3 regions of the Pseudarthrobacter sp. S3 genome follow, and region 2 is predicted to be linked to each of the others. Evidence: predicted binding sites of a transcription regulator. Region 2 holds the regulator's gene; each other region holds the start of a gene.
What was found. The regulator HrcA, encoded in region 2, represses chaperone genes, less so after heat shock. The targets are predictions, from matches to a motif close to TTNGCACTCGNNNNNNNCGAGTGCNAA.
Positions count from the first base shown of each region.

Region 1: the regulator HrcA is predicted to act here: its motif matches at 4,237-4,263, upstream of groL (chaperonin GroEL).
Region 3: the regulator HrcA is predicted to act here: its motif matches at 4,903-4,929, upstream of groES (co-chaperone GroES).

Region 1 is NZ_CP189583.1:952,176-958,919, forward strand. Features, by position in the region: gene ACQCSV_RS04650 (siderophore-interacting protein) at 1-591, opposite strand, end outside; gene ACQCSV_RS04655 (uracil-DNA glycosylase) at 606-1,376, opposite strand; gene ACQCSV_RS04660 (DUF3263 domain-containing protein) at 1,510-1,839, shown strand; gene ACQCSV_RS04665 (LytR C-terminal domain-containing protein) at 1,891-2,508, shown strand; gene ACQCSV_RS04670 (cold-shock protein) at 2,667-2,873, shown strand; gene ACQCSV_RS04675 (ABC transporter substrate-binding protein) at 2,885-4,150, shown strand; gene groL (chaperonin GroEL) at 4,441-6,069, shown strand; gene ACQCSV_RS04685 (RNase H family protein) at 6,270-6,744, shown strand, end outside.
Region 2 is NZ_CP189583.1:2,113,015-2,119,758, reverse strand. Features, by position in the region: gene ACQCSV_RS10160 (16S rRNA (uracil(1498)-N(3))-methyltransferase) at 1-780, opposite strand, end outside; gene dnaJ (molecular chaperone DnaJ) at 783-1,910, opposite strand; gene hrcA (heat-inducible transcriptional repressor HrcA) at 1,988-3,001, opposite strand; gene ACQCSV_RS10145 (DUF3097 domain-containing protein) at 3,149-3,997, shown strand; gene ACQCSV_RS10140 (DUF4870 domain-containing protein) at 4,127-4,546, shown strand; gene hemW (radical SAM family heme chaperone HemW) at 4,668-5,897, opposite strand; gene lepA (translation elongation factor 4) at 5,934-6,744, opposite strand, start outside.
Region 3 is NZ_CP189583.1:3,055,302-3,062,045, forward strand. Features, by position in the region: gene ACQCSV_RS14600 (acyltransferase family protein) at 1-246, opposite strand, end outside; gene ACQCSV_RS14605 (ATP-dependent DNA ligase) at 386-1,909, opposite strand; gene ACQCSV_RS14610 (dihydrofolate reductase family protein) at 1,973-2,575, shown strand; gene groL (chaperonin GroEL) at 2,762-4,372, opposite strand; gene groES (co-chaperone GroES) at 4,450-4,743, opposite strand; gene ACQCSV_RS14625 (hypothetical protein) at 4,955-5,338, opposite strand; gene ACQCSV_RS14630 (class I SAM-dependent methyltransferase) at 5,393-6,622, shown strand; gene ACQCSV_RS14635 (shikimate 5-dehydrogenase) at 6,650-6,744, opposite strand, start outside.

The DNA of each region.
Region 1 (6,744 bases), 1.2 Mb from region 2:
TAGCCAGGTCACCTGAACCCCGGCAGGGGACGCGACGGACTGGATGTCGGCATCGCTGTCCACCTCGATAAATGCCAGGCCGGCCGCTTCAGCAGGCAACGATTCAATGGCGGCGGCGATCGCAGGAAGTGCGGCCTCATCGCCGGCAAAGAGGTACCAGTCCGCGTCAGGCGCCGGGTTGTAGGCGCCGCCCGGCCCGGTGAAGGTGATGGTGTCGCCGGGCTTGGCAGCAGCCGCCCACGGACCCGCCAGCCCCTCGGCGCCGTGGATCACAAAGTCGATGGCAAGTTCCTGCGCCTCGGTGTCCACCCAGCGGACCGTGTAGGTGCGGGTGAAGGGCCACTGCTCGCGGGGCATGGTTTCGCGGATGGTCCACAAGTCCAGGGGCTGGGCATAGTTAATGTGGGGCTGCGGGAAGACAATCTTGACGTAGCGGTCCACGAAGCTGTTGTTCACGTAGGCGGCGAAACCCTTGCCGCCGGCCACGATCCTGACCATGTGGGGCGAGAGTTCTTCCCGCCGAATGACCGTGAGACCGATCTGCGGACGTGTATTTTTTGTGGCGCTGGTGACGGCCGGAACAGTGCTCATAAGGTAACCCTAAGCTAGGGGACCGGAGGGAGTGCCCAGGTTACGCCAGGGCAGCCCTGGTCCTGCAGCAGCTGGTTGATGGTGCTGAAGGGCCTGGAGCCGAAGAATCCGCGCGACGCAGACAAGGGGCTGGGGTGTGCGCTGGACACGACCGCCGCGCCTGGCAGGAGGGGCCGGACGCTCTCCGCGTCCTTGCCCCACAGCACCGCCACCAGCGGCGCCGGGCCGCCGTCGGACGTCTGCCGGCCGGCAACCGCGGTGACAGCCGCCGTCGTGATGGCCTCCCAGCCTTTGCCCCGGTGGGAGCCGGCAGCCCCTGCCCGGACGCTCATGACCCGGTTCAGCAGCAGGACCCCTTGGCTGGCCCAGGCGGACAGGTCACCGTGGACGCGCGCGGGAAGGCCAAGATCGGCCTCCAGTTCGCGGTAGATATTCGCCAGGCTCCGCGGGATGGGCCGGGTCCGCCCGTCAACGGCGAAGGACAGGCCGATCGCATGGCCCGGCGTCGGGTAGGGGTCCTGGCCCATTACCAGGACTTTCACGCTGGCCAGCGGCTGCCGGAAGGCGCGCAGAACGTTCGACGGCGCTGGTAGCACGTGGTGCCCCGCGGCAACTTCGGTCGCCAGGAAGTTCAGGACGCCACGCAGTTCACCCTCAACGGGGCCCAGCGTCTCCGCCCAGTCGGCCGCCATCAGCGCACTGAGCGGCAAAACGGCCATCTCGGCAAAGCCGACGGGCTCGGCCGGGTCTGCCGTCAGTTCGAACAGCGCGTCAGAATCAAACACGCTCCCATTCTCGCAGGGTTACCGGCCACTGCAGCCGGGGCGCAAATGACATCGGTGTTATTTACGCCGTAACATGGGGAGCAGATTTTGAAACTTAACCGGTGATTCAGCAAGACCAGCGAAGGGGTGTTCCGTGGCGGAACCTGCTCGGGAGCGCGTGCCGGAGCCTGAGAAGCGCGGCTCTTTGCTGGCGGATTTTACCCTCCGTGACTCTCCCCTGAGCGAGCGCGACCAGCAGATGCTGGCACTGGAGCGGCAGTGGTGGAAATACGCGGGGGCCAAGGAACAGGCCATCAGGGAGCTGTTCGACCTGTCCGCGACCCACTACTACCAGCTGCTCAACGCCCTTATTGACACCGAGGCAGCATTGGCCCACGACCCCATGCTGGTCAAGAGATTGCGTAGACTACGTACGTCGCGTCACCGGGCACGCACTGCACGACGCCTGGGTTCCGACGCCTGACCACGCTCGTGCTGAGCCATCAGCAGCAATCAACAAGGACGTCTCCCCACCATGACCAAATACGCTCGGGATGAATTCGACAAGGTTCCGGAGTCCGCCTCGCGGCAGGGCGTCCACCGTGCGGCCTCGGCGCCGGCCCGCCGCAAGCTGTGGCCCATCCTTGCTGTGGGGATTGTTGCATTGGCCATCGGAATGGTCTCCTTCCTGATCCTTCCCAAGCTCGGGTTTACCCAGGCCGGCAGCGAAGCCTCAACCAGCCTGGAATCAACCGCGGCACCCGAGGCAAGCGCGGCACCGTCCGTCACCGCTGAATCTTCCGCGGACCCGGAGCCCTCGAAGAGCCCGGACGCAGAGCCCAGCGCTTCGCCCAGTAACGTCCCCTCCGCAGCTGTGCTGGACAAGACCCAGGGCGTTGCCATCTACAACGCGGCAGGTACGGCCGGGCTCGCCGGACGCATCAGCTCGATGGTCCAGGCCGATGGCTGGACCCTGGGTCAGGTGGGAAACTGGGGCGGCGCTCCGCAAAAGACATCCGCAATCTTCTATGCAGGCCCGGCGCAGAAAGCCAACGCAGAAGCACTCTCGAAACTCCTGAACGTCCCCACGCTGGTGGAGACCCAGGAATTCCAGGTGCCGTTGGTTGTTGTCCTGGGGCCGGGCTACAAGTGATGCCGCGCGGTCACGCCTGAATAACTTTTGGGCACCGGAGCGGCCGTGTGGCTCGGCCCGCCGGATGGCTTGTCGCTAGAGTGATTTCAGGCTTCGGTCCGTAACAAGCGGCACACTTCCGACGGGGACCGACGGCACGACGGAAAAGAGCGGACATCATGGCATTGGGAACGGTTAAGTGGTTCAACGCCGAAAAGGGCTACGGCTTTATTACGGTGGACGGCTCCGGGGACGATGTCTTTGTGCACTGGTCGGCCATTGAGGGCGAAGGTTACCGGGCCTTGGATGAGGGCCAGCGCGTCGAGCTTGAGGTCGGCGAAGGCGAGAAAGGCCCGCAGGCAGAAAACGTCCGGCCCGCTCAGTGATCTCCCGCAGCTTGCGCGCAACAATCGTCCGCACAACTACAGGGGCGGCACTCCTGCTGGCCTTGGCCGGCTGCGCCGGGGCAGGCGGCAACGCCCGGGTTGAATCGGCTGAAGCATCCGGTGACGGCACGCTGCGGATCGGGCTGATTCAGGACAGCACAGGGAAACAGGCCTTCCTCAACGACTCGGAGCTCGCTGCGGCCCAACTCGCCGTCAAGGAAATCAATGCGGCCGGCGGCCACAAGGGCAGGCCTGTTGATCTCGTGGTGGGCACCGGCGAGGGCGCCGACGCCCAGGCCAGGAACCTGGCCTCAGTCAAAGTTGATGCGGTGATCGGACCGACCGATTCGAGCCACGCCGCCGCCGCCATCGACGTCCTCTCAGCTGCGGGCGTCACGCTCGTCTCGCCGGCCAACTCCGCTGCCGGCCTGTCCCGCTACAAAAGCGGCGGCTATTACTTCAGGACGGCGGCAGCGGACGTTGCCCAGGCATCGGTGCTGGTGAAACTGGCCAAGGACGGCGGCGCCAAGAGCCTTGCCGTGGTCCACCAGGACTCGAGCTACGGAAAAGATGTAGCTGCCGCGGTGGCCGGCGCCGCCAAGAACGCCGGACTGGTCACCGTCTCCACCACCGCCTTCAAGCCCGGCGACGCCAGGAACGCGGCAGCCGCTGCCAAGGCCGCCACGCCTGACGCGGTGGTGCTGATCGCCAGGGACGACGCCCATGGTGCCCTCGCAGAGCTCAACAACGCAGGGCTCTCGGGCAAGAGCATCATCCTGAGCGACGGCGCCTTCGCCCAGTACGGTTCGGGGCTGGGATCCAAGGCCCTCGACGGTGCCCGTGCAGTGGCACCGGGTCTGTTGCCGTCCGCGGACTTCCAAGCCCGTCTTGTGGCGGTCAACCCTGCGCTGAAAGACCTTTCGTTCGCCGCAGAGACCTACGACGCCGTGAATCTCGCCGCCTTGGCCGCAGCGAAGGCCGACGACGATGCCGGCCGCTCCATTGCCGCGAACCTGATCGCCGTCTCCGGCGGGACAGCAGGCGGGCAGCCCGCCGCGCAGGCCTCTGGCCCGGCCGCCAAGCCATGCCTGTCCTACACCGATTGCCTCGCGGTCCTGAAGACCGGGGCGGGCATTAATTACGACGGCGAATCGGGGCCGGTTGCCTTCGACACCAACGGTGATATCACCACGGCCAACTACATGGTGTTCACTTACGGCGCAGACAACAGGGCGGTGCTCACCGGCCGTGAGGCTGCAGGCCGGGTCGCAGGCTGATCGCCGGTGGCGAACGGGCCGCCTGGACGGCGCGATTTGCGGGGCCTTTCGCTTGCACTCTCACCTAGGGAGTGCTAATTATTGAGTTAGCACTCTTACGTATCGACTGCTAAAGCAACGTCCGGTTTTCCGGCATCGGAGCTTGGCGGCGGTCGTGGAGCGAGAGAAATACCTAGCTGGAGTGAGATCCCCAGCCACGGCATACAGAGGCCGCCGGTGAAGGATCGTCCGTCGCGGGCACTGCAGTGAGGTTCATTCTTAACGACTGTCCCGAAAGGACTACTGCCGTTATGGCCAAGATCATTGCATTTGATGAAGAGGCACGCCGCGGCCTTGAGCGGGGCCTGAACATCCTCGCCGACGCCGTCAAGGTCACCCTCGGCCCGCGTGGACGCAACGTCGTCCTCGAAAAGAAGTGGGGCGCCCCCACGATCACCAACGATGGTGTTTCCATCGCCAAGGAGATCGAGCTGGACGACCCTTACGAAAAGATCGGCGCCGAGCTGGTCAAGGAAGTTGCCAAGAAGACGGACGACGTCGCTGGCGACGGCACCACCACGGCTACCGTGCTGGCGCAGGCTCTGGTCAAGGAAGGCCTGCGCAACGTCGCGGCCGGCGCTGACCCGCTGTCCCTCAAGCGCGGTATCGAAAAAGCTGTAGCGGCCGTCACGGTTGAGCTGCTGGCCTCCGCCAAGGAAATCGAAACCAAGGAAGAGATTGCGGCTACCGCCTCCATCTCCGCCGGTGACGACGAAATTGGCGCCCTGATCGCTGAAGCCCTCGACAAGGTGGGCAAAGAAGGCGTCATCACCGTCGAGGAGTCCAACACCTTCGGCCTGGAGCTCGAGCTCACCGAAGGCATGCGCTTCGACAAGGGTTACATCTCCGCTTACTTCGTTACCGATACTGAGCGCCAGGAAACGGTCCTTGAGGACCCGTACATCCTGATCGTCAACTCGAAGATCTCCAACGTCAAGGAACTGGTCGCTGTCCTGGAAAAGGTCATGCAGTCCAACAAGCCGTTGCTGATCATTGCCGAGGACATCGAGGGCGAGGCCCTGGCCACCCTGATCGTCAACAAGATCCGTGGCACCTTCAAGTCCGTTGCCGTCAAGGCTCCGGGCTTCGGCGACCGTCGCAAGGCCCAACTGGCCGACATCGCTGTACTCACCGGTGGCCAGGTCATCGCTGAGGAAGTCGGACTCAAGCTGGAGACCGCCGGACTGGAACTCCTGGGACGCGCCCGCAAGGTTGTTGTTACCAAGGACGAGACCACCATCGTTGAAGGTGCCGGCGACGCCGACCAGATCGCTGGCCGCGTTTCCCAGATCCGTGCCGAGATCGAAAACTCCGATTCGGACTACGACCGCGAGAAGCTGCAGGAACGCCTGGCCAAGCTGGCCGGCGGCGTTGCAGTCATCAAGGCCGGTGCCGCAACCGAAGTTGAGCTGAAGGAACGCAAGCACCGCATTGAGGACGCTGTCCGCAATGCGAAGGCTGCTGTTGAAGAAGGCATCGTCGCCGGTGGCGGCGTTGCACTGATTCAGGCCGGCGCCAAGGCGTTCGCGAACCTGAACCTGACAGGTGACGAAGCAACCGGTGCGAACATCGTCCGCGTTGCCATCGACGCCCCGCTGAAGCAGATCGCCTTCAACGCCGGCCTCGAGCCTGGCGTTGTTGTCGACAAGGTCCGCGGCCTGCCTGCAGGCCACGGCCTGAACGCAGCAACCGGCGAATACGTCGACCTGCTGGCTGCCGGCATCAACGACCCGGTCAAGGTAACCCGCTCTGCCCTGCAGAACGCGGCTTCCATTGCTGGTCTGTTCCTCACCACCGAGGCCGTTGTGGCCGACAAGCCGGAGAAGAACGCTCCGGCCATGGGTGGCGGCGACGACATGGGCGGCATGGGCGGCTTCTAGCCCCACTTTCCCCACAGTAAGACGCACTACGGCGGTCCTCACCAAACGGTGGGGGCCGCCGTCGGCGTTAACGCCTCCCCCCAAACAGGAAGTTGCTCTATCAGATATGGTCCCTTAGAGGGCCGGTTGGCAACCAAAAGTGATAGAGCAACGGCGGCCGGTGGCCATGGCCTGTCAGGGAACTCTGGCAGGATGGTTCCGTGACAATTACTGCAGCGGCCGACGGTTCGGCTTTAGGAAATCCCGGCCCGGCCGGTTGGGCCTGGTATGTGAACGACGACTGCTGGCGCGCCGGGGGATGGCCGCACGGCACCAACAACCAGGGCGAGCTAATGGCTGTGCTGGATCTGTTCCGTGCCACCGCGCACGTCCCGGAAGAGGACCTGAGGGTTCTCTGCGACAGCCAGTACGTGATCAACTCCATCACAAAGTGGATGCCGGGGTGGAAACGCAAGGGCTGGCGGAAGGCCGACGGCAAACCTGTACTGAACGTGGAGCTGCTCAAGGAACTTGACCGGGAAATCGCCGGCCGGAAATACACCTTCGAATGGGTCAAGGGCCACGCCGGCCACGACCTCAACGAGGCAGCCGATGTCCGCGCGCGTGCCGCCGCCACGGCATACCAGCAGGGTGTGGCAGCGCGGTCAGGCCCAGGCTTCGCTGGAGCCCCGGAAG
Region 2 (6,744 bases):
CGCTGTCCAGCGTCCCAGGACATCGCTCGCCAGGACAACCGCCGCCGGTCCGGCCGTGGATGACCTGAGGACGTGGTGTCCCAGGAGGGCCGTCATGGCGCCGGCGTCGCAAAGCCGGGTGACTTCGCGGGGACTGATTCCGCCTTCCGGGCCAACGATGAGCAGAATTTCCTGGGCTCCGGCGTCACCCTGGGCACCCTGGGCACCCTGCCATGATTCCAGGACGGACCGGAGCGGCCGGACAGCATCTTCGTGCAGGATTACGGCCAGATCCGCTGCCGCCACTGCTGCCACAAGGCCTGCCGTTTCGACGGCGGCGCGCACCTCGGGGATCCAGGCGCGGCGTGCCTGCTTGGCGGCCGCCGTGACCACGGACTGCCATTTCGCGTGGGCCTTGGCCGCACGCTCGCCCTTCCAGCGGACGATTGAGCGCTCGGACTGCCAGGGAATTACGGCGTCAATCCCGAGTTCGGTTGCCGTTTCCACGGCCAGTTCGTCGCGGTCCCCCTTGGCGAGGGCCTGCACCAGCACCAGCCGGATGTCGTGCCGGTCCTCCACGGAGACGGCGGAGCATTGCACGGTAAGCTCTGCAGGCGACGCCGAGACAACAGTTCCCGTCAGCCGTTTTCCGGCGCCGTCGGCAAGGTCCACGGACTCTCCAGGAGATAGCCGTTTCACGGTCACGGCGTGGCGTGCCTCCGGCCCTTGAAGGACAAATCGGGCACCGGGCACCAGCTCGTCGAGCGACCCGGCACCGCTGAAGAAAACGGGATTGCTCACCGCTACAGGTTACCGAACCGGTCCCGCAGCTTGGCAAAGACGCCGCCGCTGGCTGCCAGTTTGCCTTCCGTGAACTGCTCGCCCCGAAGCTTCGCCAGCTGCCGCAGGAGGTCCTCCTGCGCAGCATCCAGCTTGGCTGGCGTCTCAACCTGCAGATGGACCATCAGATCCCCGCGGCCGTAACCGCGCAGGTGCGTCACGCCGAGTCCGCGGAGCGTGATGATCTCCCCTGACTGCGTGCCTGCCTTGACGTCGATCTCCTGCAGTCCGTCAAAGGTTTCCAGTGACAGCTCGGTGCCCAGGGCGGCGGCTGTCATCGGAATGTGCAGCGTTGCGTGCAGGTCGTCGCCGTCGCGGGCGTAGGTGGCGTCGTTGTTGACCCGTAGTTCCACATAGAGGTCCCCGGATGGTCCTCCGGCCGGGCCTGCTTCGCCTTGCCCGGAGAGCTGGATCCGCGTGCCTGTGGCAACTCCGGCGGGCACCTTGATGGTCAGGGACCGCCGGCTGCGGATGCGGCCCTGTCCGCTGCATTCGTTGCAAGGGTCCTTGATAACCGTCCCGAACCCCTCGCAGCTGCCGCACGGGGCCGCCGTCATGACCTGGCCCAGGATGGAGCGCACCGCACGCTGAACCTGGCCGCTGCCGCCGCAGATATCGCAGCGGACAGGGTGGCTGCCTTCGCGGCAGCATGACCCGTTGCAGGTGGGGCAGGTGACCGCGGTGTCCACTTCGAGTTTCCGGTTGACGCCGAACACGGCATCGCGCAGTTCGATCCGGACACTGATCAGTGCGTCCTGGCCGCGGCGGACCCGGGACGCGGGGCCGGAGGAGCCGCCCGCGCCGAAGAACGTGTCGAAGATATCCTGGAACGCGAAGCCCTGGCCGGAGTATCCGCCGCCGCCGAACCCGTTGTCGGTTCCGTTCTCGTTGCCGGTGGTGTCATAGATCCGGCGCTTCTGCGGGTCCGAAAGTACCTCGTAGGCGTGGGTCACGGCCTTGAAGCGGTCCGAAGCATCATCCCCGGGGTTTACATCCGGGTGAAGAGTGCGGGCCAGCTTGCGGTAGGCCTTCTTGATCTCTTCCCCGGTGGCTTCCGGCGAGACTCCGAGGACGTCGTAGTGGCTGCTCAAAGTTCGTATCTCTTCCTTGTTGTACTGCCGGCAGGCGGGCTGCCGGCACTGCTCTTCGTGCCTGGACCGTAGTACTGTTACGGACCCAGAATTCTTGAAAGGTAACGGGCTACTGCCCTGACGGCGGCCATGGTGGTGGGATAATCCATCCGGGTGGGGCCCAGCACACCGATCTTGGCGGTGCTGTCTGGTCCGTAGCCCGTGGCCACCACGGAGGCTTCCGCGAGCCCGTCGTACGGGTTTTCACGCCCGATACTGACTGCCACCCCCCTCGGATCCTGCGCCATGTCGCCTAAGAGGCGCAGCAAGACAACCTGCTCCTCGAGGGCTTCGAGGACTGGTCCGATACTGAGCGGAAAATCCACATTGGAGCGGGCGAGGTTTGCTGTTCCGGCCATGACCATGCGTTCCTCGCGGGTGTTGTGGGCGAGCGTTTCCAGCCCGTGGGCCAATGCCTGGGCCGCCGCACGCTGGCCCGGGCTGACGGACGAAACGACCCCCGGCAGCGAGGGCGCCAGTCGGCTCAGCGAGATGCCCGCGAGGGATCCGAGGAAGTGTGCCCGCAACGCCGCGACGGCGTCGTCGCCAAGGTCCAGGCCTACGTCGATCACACGCTGTTCTACCTTGCCGGTGGTGGCGATGAGGACCACGAGTACCTGCTGCGGCGCAAGCAGGACGAATTCGATGTGGCGGATGGTGGCGCGGCTCAGATGCGGATACTGCACGACGGCGACCTGGTTGGTCAGCTGCGACAGCATCCTGACGGTTCTGTCCAGGACGTCATCCAGATCGTCTGCACCCTCCAGCAGCGCCTGGATTGCCCGCCGTTCCGCCTGGGAAAGCGGCTTTACCGCTGAAATCTGGTCCACAAACAGCCGGTAGCCTTTGTCTGTGGGAATCCTTCCTGCGCTCGTGTGCGGGGCGGTGATCAGGCCGTCGTCTTCCAAAGCCGCCATGTCGTTGCGGATGGTGGCGCTGGACACGCCAAGGTGGTGGCGTTCCACGAGCGCTTTGGAACCCACTGGCTCGCGGGAGTGCACATAGTCCTCCACGATGGCGCGCAGTACTTCGAGTTTGCGCGGCTCGCTCATACTCCACCTCCATCCGTGATCGCTGCGGGGTTAGCACTCGACATGCCTAAGTGCTAACAGTCTAATATGAGTCACCCCGTTGTTAGCATTGGTACCGCTCCGGGCGAAATTCCGGGCCAGGATCTAGCGGCGAGGCGGAATCAATCCATGCACTACCAGAACTGGGGTCCGCAGGAGATCACCGCGCCCGTCAGGAGCGAACTTCCTGAGGTTCCCGTGGCGCGCGGCATGGTCCTTGAAGATGTCCAGTCCGGCTGGGTGGGAGCGGTGACCCGGGTGGAGAAGTCCGGCGGCATGCATGTGGTGGCCCTCGAAGACCGGCGAGGAAAGTCCCGGTCCTTCCGACTCGGCTTCGGGTTCCTCCTGGAGGGGCAGCCCATCCGGCTCGTTCCCCCGGCGCCCAGGCAGGCCGCCCCCGTGGTGGCCGGCCGGACGGCGTCCGGCTCAGTCCGCGTGGCCGGCCAGCGTGCCCAAGTGGCCAAGGCGAGCAGAATCTGGGTGGAAGGAAAGCACGACGCCGAACTGGTGGAGAAGGTCTGGGGTGACGATCTCCGCGTTGAGGGCATCGTCGTCGAACCTTTGCATGGCATTGATGACCTCGCCGGGGCGGTGGCCGCGTTCGGTCCCGGTCCCGGCCGCCGGCTGGGGGTCCTGGTGGACCACCTGGTGCCGGGTTCGAAGGAGTCGCGCATCGCTGCCGCCGTATTGGCTTCCCCCGGCGCTGCCGGCAACGTTCTTATCGTCGGTCATCCTTACGTTGACGTGTGGCAAGCCATCCGGCCCGCGGTCCTGGGCCTCGAACAGTGGCCGGTGGTGCCGCGCGGGCAGGACTGGAAGACCGGCATCCTGACAGCATTCGGCTGGCCGCACTCCACGAAGGAAGATATCGGGCTTGGCTGGCAAAGGCTGCTGGGCGCAGTCCGCAGCTATGCGGACCTGGAGGCGTCACTGCTCGGGCGGGTGGAGGAAGTCATCGACTTCCTGACAGTGCCTTAACGCCGGATCCGGCTCCGCGCGGCGGCATTTGGTGGCCGAACCAGTATTCTTGGTACTGCGGGCGCTGCAGTTGCTTTCAGTCCGGCACTCTCCAACCCAGCACCATTGCACTTTCGAAGGAAGAAAACCGTGGCACAAAACGCACGCGAGCACCGGGACGATCACGGCGGCCAGGGCCGTTCCGAGTACCAGGGCGTTCCGGCAAATGCGCTGCCGCTGACGGCCAGCGAAGACCGCCAGTGGGCCACGCTGGCGCACTTCGGCGGGATTCTCGGCTGTGTTCCGTCCCTGCTGATCTACCTGATTTTCCGTGAGCGCGGGCCGTTTACCGCCCAGGAATCCAAGGAAGCACTGAACTTCAGCCTGCCGCCCACCATTGCTGCGCTGGTGGCCAATGTCCTGGTGTTTATTCCGGTGGTGGGAAACATCTTCGCTGTCATCGCCACCCTGATCTGGATTGCCCTGACCTGCTTCTCGGTGGCCGCAGGCATCCATGTCAACAAGGGCCAGCCGCACCGCTACCAGTACAACCTGCGCTGGATCAAGTAGTCCCCACCCGCTAAGCGGCGTCCCGAGGGCCCCGACGCGAGCTTGCGAGTGTTGGGAAGGGACCGCCGCGCTAAGCTCGCAGGCTCGGCCAGGGAACCCTGCGGGCGTGGGCCCACCACTGTTAGTCCGGCAGGATCCTGCGGACCACGGCGTCGGCCAACAGGCGCCCCTTCAGGGTCAAAACCAGCGTGCCGTGGAAGGCTGCCGGCGGCTCCACCAGGCCGTCCGCGATGAGCCCGGCCACGGCGTGCCGGCCGTGTTCACCCAACGTTGACGTTGCCAGCCCCGACACGAGCCGGGCCTCAAGCATCACGCGCTCCACATCACGGGTTTCGGCGTCGAGCGTTTCCCGCCCGGCGGCCGGTGACAGCCCCTGCGCGAGCCGTCCGGCGTAGGCCGTGGGGTGCTTGACGTTCCACCACCGCACTCCGCCGACGTGTGAGTGTGCACCGGGTCCGATGCCCCACCAGTCGTCCCCCCGCCAGTACGCCAGGTTATGCCGACATGCCTGCTCCGGCGTCCGGGACCAGTTACTGACCTCATACCAGCTGAGGCCCGCCGCGCCGATCAGTTCGTCGGCGAGTTCGTACTTGTCGGCGTGGTCGTCGTCGTCGATTCCAGGGACTTCACCACGGCGGATCTGGGCGGCCAGCTTGGTGCCGTCCTCCACGATCAGCGCGTAGGCACTGATGTGGTCAGGCTGATAGGACAGCGCCGTCTCCAGGGAGAACCGCCAGTCCGCCAGGGACTCCCCCGGCGTCCCGTAAATAAGATCCAGGCTCACGGCCAGTCCGGCGTCCCGAGCCCACTGGACCACCTGCGGCACACGGCTGGGCGTGTGCGTGCGGTCCAGGACCTTCAGGACATGGGGTACCGCGGACTGCATGCCAAAGGACACCCGGGTGAAACCGGCGTCGGCCAGCACCTGCAGTGATGCGGGGGTGACCGAGTCCGGGTTTGCTTCGGTGGTCACTTCGGCGCCGGGTTCCAGGCCCCAGTGCCCGACGGCGGCAGTCAGGATCCGGGCGAGGTCTTCCGCGGGGAGCAGCGTAGGAGTGCCACCGCCAAAGAAGACTGTACTCAGCGGACGGTCCGGCAGACCCGAGTCCCGCAGGGCGGTGGCGGCAAAGTCGACTTCGGACACAGCCGTGCTGGCGTAGGCGTCCTGCGACGCTCCGCCGCCCAGCTCGGTGGCCGTATAGGTGTTGAAGTCGCAGTATCCGCAGCGCACCGCGCAGAACGGGATATGCACGTACAGTCCGAAGGCCCGGCGTGCCGCACCGTCCACCGCCTGGGCGGGCAGCAGACCGTCCGACGGCGCCGGGTCGCCGAGCGGAAGGATGCTAGGCATTGCAGGGGCCTCCGGTGTTGCCGGCCACTGTGATCACTACTTCTTGGCCTTGTCCTTGGACTCGTCAGTGGTCAACGCAGCGATAAAGGCTTCCTGGGGAACCTCAACACGGCCCACCATCTTCATGCGCTTTTTGCCTTCCTTCTGCTTCTCCAGCAGCTTGCGCTTACGGGAAATGTCGCCGCCGTAGCACTTGGCCAGAACGTCCTTGCGGATGGCGCGGATGCTTTCCCGGGCGATGATCCTGGAGCCGATGGCAGCCTGGATGGGTACTTCGAACTGCTGGCGGGGAATAAGCTCGCGCAATTTGCCGGTCATCATCACACCGTAGGCATAAGCCTTCTCGCGGTGCGTGATGGCGGAGAAGGCATCCACCTGTTCGCCCTGGAGCATGATGTCCACCTTGACCAGGTCGGCCACCTGCTCGCCGTCAGCCTTCCAGTCGAGCGAGCCGTAGCCCCGGGTCTTGGATTTAAGGATGTCAAAGAAATCGAACACGATCTCAGCGAGCGGCAACCGGTACCGGATTTCGACCCTGTCCTCGGACAGGTAGTCCATGCCGCCGATAACACCGCGGCGGCTCTGGCAAAGTTCCATGATGGCGCCCACGAACTCATTCGGAGCAAGGATGGTGGCGGCCACCATAGGCTCGCGGACCTCGGCGATCTTGCCGGAGGGGTATTCGCTGGGATTGGTCACGTGGACCACCTTCTTGTCCTCCAGCGTTACCTCGTACTCCACATTGGGGGCCGTGGAGATCAGGTCCAGATTGTATTCGCGTTCGAGCCGCTCCCTGGTGATTTCGAGGTGTAGCAGGCCGAGGAAGCCCACCCGGAAGCCGAATCCC
Region 3 (6,744 bases), 940 kb from region 2:
GGAGGTACCGGCTTCCACCTTCCGGACGAAGGACAGCGTCAGCAGGAAGGCCGAGATCAGGAGGAAGACATCCACACCGCCGGACACCCGGCCAAGCCACACATGGTAGGTCACCACCATCAGAACGGCGAGCGCGCGGAGGCCCTGGACTTCGGGACGGAACGTCGGTTTCCGGGCGGGCGTCCGCGTGACGGTCTTTGCGTCCAGCGCAGGGCGCGGGGCAGCCTCGGCTGGTGCACTGGACACAGAGACCTCTCCAAGCGGGTAAGCAAAGCATCAAGCCTACGGAGCCGCTGTGCCGATGGCCAATCAGGATCCGGTCGCGTGGGGCACCTTAGGTGGCCGTGCGTGTGGATTCGCGGTGGGCCGGGACAGGGATCCGCCCCTACGAACGCAGCAGCCCGCGGAGCGTCTGAATGGTGTCGGCCTCCGCTGCCGTCTTGTCGTCGCGGTAGCGCTTGACTCGTGCGAACCTCATCGCGATTCCGCCCGGATACCGCGAGGATTGCTGCACGCCGTCGATCGCGATCTCAACCACCGTGATGGGCTCAACCCAGACGGTCCCCGCCGTGCGGCGCACCTCGAGCTCCTGGAACCTCTCGGTCTGCCAGCGCAGCAGGGCGTCGGTGAGGCCTTTGAATGTCTTGCCCACCATCACATAGCCACCGGGTTCGCCGAACTCCCCAGTCGGGTCGAGGGCTCCCAGGTGCAGGTTCGACAGCAGCCCGGTGCGCCGCCCTGACCCCCACTCGCAGGCGAGCACTACCAGGTCATAGGTGAGCACCGGCTTCACCTTGATCCAGTTGGACCCACGCCGACCGGCCGCGTAGGCCGATCGGACCGCCTTCACCACCACGCCTTCATGGCCCGCGGCGAGCGCATCGCGCGACACTCTCTCAGCAACGGCCGCATCCGCCGTGATCTCCCCCGGGATCCGGTATTCGGGGGCGATGCGCTCGAGCACACCGAGGCGCGTTGACAGCGGCTCGTCGAGCAGGTCGCGCCCGTCCACGTGCAGCACGTCAAAAAACCACGGGTGCAGCACCGTGGTGCGCGCCGCGTCCGCCCCGAACCGCGACATGGTCTCCTGGAACGGTCGGGGGCGGCCGTCCTCGTCGAGGGTGAGGGTCTCGCCGTCGAGGATCACATCGCGTACCGGCAGTCCGCGCACCACCTCCACCACCTCGGGCAGCCGGTGGGTCACCTCGGCCAGGGTGCGTGTGTAGATGCGAACATCGTAGCCGGCGCGATGCACCTGGATGCGCGCCCCGTCGAGCTTGTATTCCACGGATGCCTCCCCCGTGGCCTCCAGCGCCGCGCTGGCACTGGCCGCGGTTGCGGCGAGCATGGGCCGCACGGGACGGCCGACGACGAGGCCCACGTCGTCAAGCTGGTCCGCCGTGCCTTTAATCGCCAGCAAGGCCGTCTCGCCGAGATTGCCGGAGAGCATCGCGGCGCGGCGTACGGCGTCGACAGGCCGATCTGCAGCGCGGGCAACGGCGTCCGTCAGCACCGCTTCGAGGGCGCCGGTACGCAGTTCACCGAGCAGCACGCCGGCGATGAAGGCCTGCTCGCGCTCGGTGGCCGCCGCCGTGAGCAACCGGAGAGTCGCGGCGCGCTCCGCGGCTGATCCAGCGCCTGCGGTGGCAAGCAGCCCGTCCAGCGCAGCGTCGACGTCGGCCAGCGTCAGACTCGGCTCAGCGGCCGGCTCCCCCATGGCCGCCGTCATGCCGCGCCAGCCGATGCCGACGCGGCCCTGCCGCGGCTGGGCGATAAGCAAGCCGACGGCCGTCGCGATGTCCACTGGCTCGAGCCGGCGCAGGAGATCGGCCAGTGCGTCGACCTTCGCGAGCCGGGAGCGGGTGGACGCGACGGCATCCGAGGTTTTCACGAGCTCATCGAGCAGCATGGCATCAGTCTGCCACGGCCGCCGACTCTGGACAGTGCCGGAACGCAGTTCCAGAATGAACGCATGGGAGTCATCGTCGCGAACCTGTTCATCACCCTCGACGGCGTCTACCAGGCACCCGGCGGTCGCGAGGAGGACACCGAGGGCGACTTCCCTTTCGGTGGCTGGCAAGCGCCGGTGTCCGATGACGAGGCCGGCGCGGCCATCGGCGCCGAGATCGACCGCATCGACGCCCTGCTCCTTGGCCGGAAGACCTACGACATCTTCGCGGCCTACTGGCCGCACCAGTCCAACGATATCGGCGGCACGCTCAACCGGGTGCCCAAGTTCGTTGTCTCCAGCACCCTGACTGCTCCGAGCTGGGCGGGCACTACGGTACTGGCGGATACCGCGGCCGCGGGTCGGCTACGCGAGGAGTACGACCAAGTGCACATGTTCGGCAGCGGCGTCCTCATCCGTTCATTGCTCGCGGCAGACGTGATCGACCGCCTCCACCTGTGGCTCTATCCGATCACCCTAGGGCAGGGCAAGCGCCTCTTCGACGCCGGGACTATCCCCGCCTCATTCCGCCTCGCGGAGCCGGCACGCACTTTCCCGAAGGGGGCGGTGTCTCTGGTCTACGAGCGTGCGGGCGACGTTGAAACGCAGGAAATGTCGGCCACGTAGGGGCGACAAAAAACCGGCCCAGCCGAAGCTGGACCGGTTCTTTGTGCGATGACTTGATGCAGAGGCACTGGGCCCACACCGGCGAGGGACCCAAGTCGAGCGAAGCGAGACTTGGGAGCCGGTGGGTGGGCCCACACCGGCGAGGGACCCAAGTCGAGCGAAGCGAGACTTGGGAGCCGGTGGGGACTAGTGGCTGTGGCCTGCGTGCTCGTCTTCGTTTGCGGGCTTCTCCACTACGAGGGTCTCGGTGGTGAGAACCAGCGCAGCGATGGATGCCGCGTTGCGCAGGGCTGCACGGGTGACCTTGACCGGGTCGATGACACCGGCTGCGATCAGGTCCTCATACTCACCCGTCTTGGCGTTGAAGCCGTTGTTGGTTTCGAGCTCGGCAACCTTGGCGGTGACAACGTAGCCGTCGAAACCGGCGTTCTGGGCGATCCAGCGAAGCGGCTGCACCAGCGCGCGGCGGACGATGCCCACAGCAGCGGCGGCGTCGCCTTCGAGTGCCTTGACTGCAGGATCCTCGTCGAGGGCCTTCAGGGCGTGGATCAGAGCGGAACCGCCACCGGCAACGATGCCCTCTTCGAGGGCGGCGCGGGTGGAGGACACTGCATCTTCGATGCGGTGCTTCTTTTCCTTCAGCTCAACTTCGGTGGCTGCGCCGACCTTGATGACACCGATACCGCCGGCCAGCTTGGCCAGGCGTTCCTGGAGCTTTTCCTTGTCCCAGTCGGAGTCGGTGCGGGTGAGCTCGGCGCGCAGCTGGGAAACCCGGGCTGCGACGTCTTCTGCGGAACCGGCGCCGTCAACGATGGTGGTGTTGTCCTTGGTGACCGTGATGCGGCGGGCGGTACCCAGCACCTCAAGGCCAACCGAATCCAGGCTGAGGCCCAGTTCCGCGGAGATGACCTGCGCACCGGTGAGGGTTGCAATGTCCTGCAGCATGGCCTTGCGGCGATCGCCGAAGCCCGGAGCCTTGACGGCAACAACGTTCAGGGTGCCGCGGATGCGGTTGACGATCAGCGTGGACAGGGCCTCGCCCTCAACGTCTTCGGCAATGATGAAGAGCGGCTTGGAGCTCGCCAGCGCCTTCTCCAGCAGCGGCAGGAAGTCCTGCACGGAGGAGATCTTGCCCTGGTTGATCAGGATAAGGGCGTCTTCGAGAACGGCTTCCTGGCGTTCGGAGTCGGTCACGAAGTACGGGGACAGGTAGCCCTTGTCGAACTGCATGCCTTCGGTGAGGACCAGCTCGGTCTGCGTGGTGGAGGACTCCTCGATGGTGATCACACCATCCTTGCCGACCTTGCCAAATGCCTCGGCGAGGAGCTCGCCGATTTCGTCGCTCTGGGCCGAGATAGCTGCCACGCTGGCAACCTGGGTGCCTTCAACCGGGCGTGCGTTCTCGAGCAGGCGGGCTGCAATGGCTTCTACGGAAACCTCGATGCCGCGCTTGATCTGGCCCGGAGCGGCGCCCGCCGCAACGTTGCGCAGGCCTTCCTTGACCAGGGCCTGGGCGAGCACGGTAGCCGTGGTTGTGCCGTCGCCGGCAACATCGTTGGTCTTCGTGGCGACTTCCTTGGCCAGCTGCGCGCCAAGGTTCTCGTACGGGTCATCAAGCTCAATTTCACGCGCGATGGTGACGCCATCGTTGGTGATGGTGGGTGCCCCCCACTTTTTGTCGAGGACAACGTTGCGGCCGCGGGGGCCGAGCGTCACCTTGACAGTGTTGGCGAGCTTATCGATGCCGGCTTCAAGCGACCGGCGGGCAGCGTCGTTAAACGCAAGCTGCTTTGCCATGGTTTTGTCCTTTCAAGACAGAACCCCGCACAGCTGACCAGCGGAATGCATGATCAGCGGCACGGGGATCCAAAGAGTTACTTTACGACGATCGCCAGAACGTCGCGGGCGGACAGCACGAGGTACTCGTTGCCACCGGTCTTGACTTCGGTTCCACCGTACTTGGAGTAGATGACAACGTCGCCAACGGCTACGTCGACAGGCACGCGGTTGCCGTCTTCGAAGCGGCCGGGGCCTACTGCAACAACTTCACCCTCCTGCGGCTTCTCCTGTGCGGAGTCCGGGATAACCAGGCCGGAAGCCGTGGTCTGCTCGGCTTCGAGCGGGCGGACAACAATACGATCCTCAAGAGGCTTAATAGAGACCGACACTCGGACCTCTCCTTCTACGTCAGCGAAATTTGTGGACAGTTGAGCTGTTTCGCCGTGGCTGGCAAACCGTCGTCGCGGTGCCGGCAGCAGCCTGGCTGGCAGCTCGTCATGTGTTAGCACCCTCCTAGGGAGAGTGCTAATGATGACTCTATGTTTTGGTTAGCACTCGGTCAAGGCGAGTGCCAGAATTATGTCTCCGGCGAACAGCCTTTTACCGGCCGGTGAGGTCCTCAAGGTCGACGTCCTCGTCGCCGTCGTCCCCTTCTTCGACTATGCCCCGCTGCAGATACAGAACCACGGCGCCGCCCACGGCAGCCAGCAGCGAGACCACCAGCATGATGATGCCGCCTACGCGTGCTCCGGCGTATAGGCCGCGAATCTCCCCTGCCTCATCCGTGGCGTCCTGGATGTTCTTGCCGCCCACGGAGTAGACAGTGGCGTTGAACGTGTCCAGGAAGAAGATGATCACGAGCAGCGCGACGCAGACAACGGCCACTGCGGATCCTGCAATCAGCGCGGGGCGGGCGAACTTCACCAGGTCCGGCTTACTGGCTTGCGGTGGTCCGGACGGCTGGGTGCCTGCACTGTCTTCCATGCCTTCAACCCTAGCCGGATCTGGCCACCGGCCCCCTCCACTAGGCTTGAACCCATGGCTCAAGCACCGCAGGACCAGATCGCCCCACTGCTCACGAGCGAAGGCTGGGAGCTCCTGGCGTCCCTGGGCCCGTACCGCGAGGACAAGGCGTTCGAACTCAACGCGGCCCTACGCAAGGCCGGTCACTCCCCCGCATTGGTCTCCGCCGTCCTCACCCAGTCCCGGCTCCGCACCAAGGCCGAGCTGAAGTTCGGCGAGTTCGCCCGGAGCATGCTCTTCACGCAGGCCGGGCTGGAACAGGCCACGCGTCTCACGGTCGCGGCAAGGCATGCCGAGCGCTTTGCGCAGGCCGGCGTCCGCCATGTGGCTGACCTCGGGTGTGGCCTTGCCGCGGATTCCCTGGCCTTGGCATCAATGGACATCACGGTCACGGCCGTGGAGATGGACGAAACCACCGCCGCCTGCGCCACGGTCAACCTGATCCCCTTCCCCAACGCCACGGTGGTGCATTCGGACGCCACCACCGTCCCTTTGGACGGGGTCGACGGCGTCTGGCTGGATCCCGCACGCCGCGTCACCTCCACGTCGGGTACCAAGCGGATCTGGGATCCTGAGGCATTTTCACCGCCCCTGTCCTTTGTGGAATCGCTCGCGGCCACCGGGCGCGCCGTTGGCGTAAAAATGGGCCCCGGCATGCCGCACGAGTCTGTTCCCGCTGGCTGCGAGGCGCAGTGGATATCGGTGGGCGGCGACGTCACCGAGGTGGCCCTGTGGTTCAACTCCGTGCGCCGGCCCGGAATCCGCCGCGCCGCGCTGCTGCTTGGTGCGCAAGGTGCCGCCGAGCTGACCAGCGCTGACGACTTCGACGGCGGTCCCGCGGCGCCGGTGGGTCCGGCAGAGAGCTACCTGTATGAGCCCGATGGTGCGGTGATCCGTGCCGGCCTGGTGGCCGACGTCGCGCTTCAATTGGGCGGGCACCTGCTGGACGAGCACATCGCCTATATCTGCGCTCCGGAACTGGTGGACACGCCCTTCGCCCGGGCGTACAAGGTCCTGGAAGTGATGCCGTACAACGTCAAGGCGCTCAAGGCCTGGGTGAAGCAGAACGGCATCACGGTGTTGGACATCAAAAAGCGCGGCACATCGGTAACCCCGGAGGAACTGCGCAAGCAGCTGTTCGCCGGCAACAAAGGTGCAGGCAAGAAGGCCGGACAAAAAACAGCCACCCTGGTCCTGACCCGTATTGGGGAGGACCGGGTGGCCATCTCGGTGGAACCGGTCTGAGACCGCGAACGCTCCCGAGACCGGGCCCTACTGGGCGCGCATAAAGTCCTCGGCGGCCCGGACCTGCTCGTCGGTGGGCCGCACGCCGGTATAGAGCACAAACTGCTCGAGCGCCTGGATGG